Niveibacterium microcysteis: one gene and its partner. The protein of the gene in region 2 interacts with the protein of the main gene of each other region in a pairwise test. Links are inferred from orthologs where the notes say so. Each region holds a gene or a part of one and is shown on either strand. Other genes may lie near its edges. The genes, in order: ftsH and hflK.

Region 1 (3,218 bases), 610 kb from region 2 along the record:
GCGCGCGGAATAGCGCCAGATTGTGTTCGAGTGTCTTGCCAAAGCCAAAGCCCGGGTCAACGACAATACGATTCTGGTCAATACCTGATTGTCGAAGCGCATCGAACCGATCGCTCAAGAACGCATACACCTCGCCGACGACATCGGCGTAGACCGGTGATGTCTGCATACTTCTCGGTTGGCCCTGCATGTGCATGACGCACACGGCGCAGTTGCTTTCGGCAATCGCGTCGATCGCCCCCGGCTCGCGCAACCCGTTGATGTCATTGATCATGGACGCGCCAGCTCTGATTACAGCCTGCATGACCGACGGTTTAACCGTATCGACCGAGACTGGACAGCCGAGGGTTGCGAGGGCCTCGACAACAGGCACAACCCGGGCCAACTCCTCGTCGACCGACACTCCCAAAGACCCAGGACGGGACGATTCGCCACCAACATCCAGAATGTGAGCCCCGGCATCAATCGCGCGCTTTGCCTTGTCGACGAGCGCATCCAGCCGACCCGCCAGCCCGTCGCCGCTGAAGGAGTCTGGCGTCGCATTGATAATCGCCATCACCAGCGGACGCGCGACCGATAAGCGATAGGATCCGAGACGAATTTCGTTCATGCAAAAACTAAGGGCCGGCTTAGCCGGCCCTTTTCACTGTGGAATTCTTCTCAGGCAGGAGCCGTTGCGCTAGGTGTCGAATCGGCAGGGCCATCGGACACCGGGGGTTTCGGCTGCCCACTGGCGTGGGGCGGACGCGGCGGGCGGCCCGCCATGATGTCAGCGATCTGGTCGGAATCAATAGTCTCCCACTCCAGCAAAGCCGCCGTCATTGCCTCAACCTTATCGCGGTTGTCTTCGAGGATCTTTCTCGCCAAAGCGTACTGTTCATCGACGATCCGGCGGATCTCGGTATCCACTTTCTGAAGTGTCGCTTCCGAGAGATTCTTGTGTGTCGTGATCGACCTTCCAAGGAAGACTTCACCCTCGTTCTCGGCATAAACCATCGGTCCAAGCGCCTCGGACATCCCGTAGCGCGTCACCATGTCGCGAGCGATGCTGGTCGCACGCTCAAAATCGTTTGATGCACCAGTTGAGACGTTGCCGACGAAGATTTCTTCTGCCACGCGACCGCCAAACAGCATGCAGATCTGCGCCAGCATCTGGTCTTGATAGAGACTGAAACGGTCCATCTCCGGCAGTGACCACGTCACACCCAGTGCCCGTCCGCGTGGAATCACCGTGACTTTGTGAACCGGGTCGCAACCCGGGAGGACTGAGCCAATAATCGCGTGACCTGACTCATGGTAAGCGGTCTTCTTCTTTTCCTCCGGCAGGATCACCATGGACTTCCGTTCGGCGCCCATGAAGATCTTGTCCTTGGCGCGCTCAAAGTCATCCATGTCGACCAGGCGCTTGTTCGAGCGAGCGGCGAACAGTGCAGCCTCGTTGACAAGGTTGGCCAGATCCGCGCCCGACATGCCCGGCGTGCCCCGCGCAAGAATGTTCGCATCGACGTCAGGTGACACAGGCACCTTGCGCATGTGCACCTTGATGATCTGCTCGCGACCGCGAATGTCCGGCAGTGGAACGACGACTTGCCGGTCGAAGCGGCCTGGACGCAGCAACGCTGGATCCAGTACATCCGGACGGTTCGTTGCGGCAATCACGATGACGCCGGTCTGACCCTCAAAACCGTCCATTTCGACCAGCAACTGGTTCAGCGTCTGCTCGCGTTCATCGTTTCCGCCGCCAAGGCCCGCGCCACGCTGGCGACCAACGGCGTCGATCTCATCAATGAAGACGATGCAAGGCGCCTGCTTCTTGGCATTCTCGAACATGTCGCGAACGCGTGCGGCACCAACGCCAACAAACATTTCAACGAAGTCAGAACCGGAAATGGAGAAGAACGGCACCTTCGCCTCACCGGCGATGGCCTTGGCAAGCAGCGTCTTACCTGTACCCGGCGAACCGACCATCAGCACGCCTTTGGGAATCCGGCCACCAAGCTTTTGGAATTTCGACGGATCGCGCAGGAAGTCGACCAACTCGGCGACCTCCTCTTTTGCCTCGTCGCATCCCGCGACGTCCGCAAAGGTGATCGAATTGGTCGACTCGTCCAGCATCCGAGCGCGACTCTTGCCGAACGAGAAGGCGCCGCCTCGGCCACCGCCCTGCATCTGACGCATGAAGAAGATCCAGACGCCGATCAACAGCAGCATCGGGAACCACGAGACGAAGATGCTCATCAGGAGCGATTGCTCCTCTTCGGGCTTGGCCGTGATCTTGACGCCGTAGCGCATCAGATCGCTAACCATCCAGAGGTCCTGCGTACCCGGCGTAAAAACCGTGATCTGCTTGTTGTCCTGGGTCGTTGCACGCAGTGTGCGGCCTTCAATGGTGACCTTGGCGATCCGCCCCTGCTTGGCTTCCTCCATGAACTGGGAGTATTCCATCTGGCTTTGCGCGGTCTGCCGGCTATTGAACTGGTTGAACACGGTCATCAGCACGATGCCAATCACCAACCAGATCGCAAGATTCTTGAAAAGATTGTTCAAGTCGCTTCCTTCTCAGGCCCGAACGGGGCCACTCCCCACAGTAGACCGGATCATTCTATGACCGTTCAACGGCTGACGCCAACGCAGCCCCTGCCCGGCCGTGCAATCAGAGACGTTTCGTCTGACCAAGCAAGTACACTTCCGAGCTTCGGTCGCGTGATGCAGCCGGCTTGCGAACCTGCACCTGCGAAAAAACGCGCCCCATCGCCTTGCGGTACTCGTCGAACCCAGACCCCTGAAAGACCTTCACCAACATGTTGCCACCCGCCACCAGGTGCCGTTCGGCAAAATCAAGCGCCAGCTCGCAGAGGTAGATCGAACGCCCTTGGTCAATCGTCGCAATACCCGAGATATTGGGTGCCATGTCGGAAAGCACAAGGTCCACATGTCGACCGTTCAGACGACGAACCAGTTCGTCGAGTATCGCCTCTTCAGTAAAATCCCCCTGAATGAAGTCAACACCGCTGATGGGCTCGAAATCCAGCAAATCGAGTGCGATCACCGCGCCACCTGGCAGCACCTTGCGCGCAACCACCTGAGTCCAGCTACCCGGTGCCGCGCCGAGTTCGACCACGACTTGTCCCCGCGACAGCAGGCGATCCTTCTGATCGATCTCGGTCAGCTTAAACGCCGCACGCGAGCGAAAGCCCTCGGCCTTGGCGCGCTGCACC
Region 2 (3,279 bases):
GCTGCATGCCAGGAACACCAGGCCGATCTGGTGCTCTTCAATCACCAGCTATCCCCGGTTCAGCAACGAAATCTCGAACGCGAGCTGCAGTGCCGCGTTGTCGATCGCAATGCGCTGATCCTCGATATTTTCGCGTTGCGTGCCAAGAGTCACGAAGGCAAGTTGCAGGTCGAGCTGGCGCAGCTTGAACATCTGGCAACGCGCTTGGTGCGGGGCTGGACCCACCTTGAGCGGCAGAAGGGTGGCATTGGCTTGCGTGGCCCGGGCGAAAAGCAGCTCGAAACCGACCGCCGTTTGCTCGGCGTGCGGGTAAAGGCACTGAAGGAGCGCCTCGCCCAGGTTGAACGCCAGCGCAAGACACGTCGACGTGCAAGGGAACGTCGCGACATTCCGACGGTCTCTCTAGTCGGTTATACGAACGCAGGCAAATCGACGCTGTTCAATGCGCTGACTAAGGCGGGTGCCTATGCGGCAGACCAGCTGTTCGCGACCCTCGACACGACCTCCCGCAGGGTGTTTCTTGGTCGTGGCACCGTGGTGTTGTCGGACACCGTAGGTTTCATCCGCGACTTGCCGCACTCTCTGGTGGCAGCGTTTCACGCGACCTTGGAAGAGACTGCAAGTGCTGATCTCTTGCTGCATGTGGTGGACAGCGCCAGCGACGACCGTGAAGCTCAGATCGAGGTGGTCAACAAGGTGTTGCAGGAAATCGGCGCAGGTGATGTGCCGCAGATTCTCGTGCTGAACAAGATCGATGCGACCCTAGCGGCGCCCAAGGTTGAGCGGGACGCCTGTGGTAACATCGCCCGCGTTTTTGTCAGCGCTCAGACTGGCGCCGGCCTTGATGGCCTGCGCGAAGCGCTCGCCGAGCTGTTGCTCGGCGAGGACGTGCCCGCAGAGCCGGGCTGATCTCCAAGGACCATCCCTATGGTCATCACCGGAATTCTCATGTCTCTCAACGACCCGCGCTGGGGCAACAACAATCAGGGTGGCGGCGACCGCGGCGGCAATCAAGGGCCGCCCGATCTGGAAGAGGTATGGCGCGATGTCAATCGCCGCCTGTCCGGCTTCTTTGGTCGCAAGGGTGGCGGCAGCGGCGACTCGGGCGGTAATTCGCCAAGCCCCGGCCAGATCGGTGGCGGCATCGGCCTGATCGTCGGCGTCGTCGCCGCGCTATGGCTTGCGAGCGGTTTCTACATTGTTGATGCGAGCCAGCGCGGCATCGTGCTGCGCTTCGGCAAGTTCATCCAGAGCACCGAACCGGGTTTGCGCTGGCGTTTGCCCTACCCGATCGAGACGCACGAACTGGTCAACCTGACTGGTGTGCGTACCGTCGAAATCGGCTATCGCGGCAGCGAGCGCAACAAGGTGTTGAATGAATCGCTGATGCTCACGGACGACGAAAACATCGTGAACATTCAGTTCGCGGTGCAGTACGTGTTGAAGGATCCGAAGGAATACCTGTTCAACAACCGTGAGCCGGACGCAAACGTCGTTCAGGCGGCGGAGTCCGCGATCCGCGAGATCGTCGGCAAGAGCAAGATGGACTTCGTGCTTTACGAGGGCCGTGAGCAGATTGCGACGAACGCCGCGACGCTGATGCAGGAAATCCTGGACCGCTATCAGGCGGGGATCATGATCTCCAAGGTGACAATGCAGAATGCGCAGCCGCCCGAGCAGGTGCAGGCGGCATTCGATGACGCGGTGAAGGCAGGGCAGGATCGCGAGCGTCAGAAGAACGAAGGTCAGGCCTATTTCAACGACGTCGTGCCGAAGGCCAAGGGCACGGCATCGCGCCTGTTCGAAGAGGCGGCGGGCTACCAGGCTCGCGTGATTGCGAACGCCGAAGGCGATGCCTCGCGCTTCAAGAGCATCGTCACCGAGTATGCGAAGGCGCCGGAGGTGACGCGCCAGCGCATGTACCTCGACACCATGCAGCAGATCTTTGCCAACACCACCAAGGTGATGGTCGATGCCAAGGGCAATGGCAATCTGCTCTATCTGCCGCTCGACAAACTGATGCAGGCGACCGCTCAGGGCCCAAGCGCGCCGGTGGCAGCGCCGGACGTCGCTGCGACCCCGAGTCGTCCGGCGAGCACGGCTGGCTCGGATCCGGTCGCGCCGCCGAAGGCCGATGTGCCGGTGCCTGCCGATTATCGTAGTCGCGAAGCCATGCGTTCGCGCGAAAGGGGAGAGCGCTGATGCGCGAACGTTTGCCTTTGCTCGCGGGGCTTGCTCTCGCGATCATCGCGGTGCTGTCGCTCGCCGTCTTTACGGTGGATCAGCGCCAGTACGCGATCGTTTTCCAGCTCGGCGAGATCCGTCGTGTCGCCAACGAGCCGGGTTTGTTCTTCAAGGTGCCGCTGGTGCAGAACGTGCGCTACTTCGACAAGCGCATCCTGACCTTCGAAACCAGCGATCCCGAGCGTTTCATCACCAGCGAAAAGAAGAACGTGCTGGTTGATCTGTTCGTGAAGTGGCGCATCGTCGATCCAAAGGCCTACTACACGGCTGTTGGCGGCGACGAAGCGCGCGCCCGTACCCGACTGGAGCAGACCGTGAACGCTGGTCTGCGCGAAGAGTTCGGCAAGCGCACCGTGCATGAAGTCGTCTCCGGCGAACGCGAGCGCATCATGAACGAGATGCGCAGCAAGGCCGACCTCGATGCGCGCAAGATCGGCGTGCAGGTGGTGGATGTTCGCCTCAAGCGCGTCGAGTTGCCGACCGAAGTCAGCGCCGCTGTCTTCAGCCGGATGGAGGCAGAGCGCAAGCGCGTTGCAAACGAGCTGCGCTCGCAGGGCTCAGCCGAGGCTGAGAAGATTCGCGCCGATGCTGATCGCCAGCGCGAAGTGATCATCGCCGAGGCCTACCGCGACGCGCAGAAGGTCAAGGGCGAGGGTGACGCGAAGGCGGCCGCCATCTACGCGGAAGCCTTCAATCGGAACCCCGAGTTCTACAGCTTCTACCGCAGTCTGGAAGCGTACCGCCAGAGCTTCAAGAACCGCAGCGACGTGCTGGTCGTCGATCCGGGCTCGGAGTTCTTCAAGTACTACCGCGGAGCCGGCAGCAACAAGGGCGGCGCCGGCAAGTAGGCCATGTTTGATACCCTGTTCATGGCCTTCGCACTGATGCTGGTGCTCGAAGGCCTGCTGCCCTTTCTGGCGCCCGGTGTGTGGCGCAAAGTCTTTTTGCAGGTTGCCAGCCTCGCAGACGGCCAAATCCGATTCATCGGGCTGACCTCAATGCTGGTCGGCCTGATTCTCCTGATCCTTTCGCACT

Evidence for each region.
Region 1: the proteins of hflK (region 2) and ftsH interact in binary tests that used the Escherichia coli proteins (3 or more experiments, as listed by UniProt). The link is inferred for Niveibacterium microcysteis from one-to-one orthologs.

Annotation. Positions count from the first base shown.
Region 1 is NZ_CP071060.1:2,811,080-2,814,297, forward strand. The notes cover bases 105-3,005. They hold ftsH (ATP-dependent zinc metalloprotease FtsH), read right to left. Parts: upstream 2,548-3,005; coding sequence 661-2,547; downstream 105-660. Other genes in these bases: folP (dihydropteroate synthase), read right to left, coding at 105-610; JY500_RS12760 (RlmE family RNA methyltransferase), read right to left, coding at 2,654-3,005. Outside these bases: more of folP, read right to left, coding at 1-104; more of JY500_RS12760, read right to left, coding at 3,006-3,218. UniProt on the Escherichia coli protein: Acts as a processive, ATP-dependent zinc metallopeptidase for both cytoplasmic and membrane proteins. Plays a role in the quality control of integral membrane proteins.
Region 2 is NZ_CP071060.1:3,424,890-3,428,168, reverse strand. What follows is about bases 114-3,075. They hold hflK (FtsH protease activity modulator HflK), read left to right. Parts: upstream 114-948; coding sequence 949-2,202; downstream 2,203-3,075. Other genes in these bases: hflC (protease modulator HflC), read left to right, coding at 2,202-3,075; hflX (GTPase HflX), read left to right, coding at 114-909. Outside these bases: more of hflX, read left to right, coding at 1-113; more of hflC, read left to right, coding at 3,076-3,092; JY500_RS15550 (DUF2065 domain-containing protein), read left to right, coding at 3,096-3,279.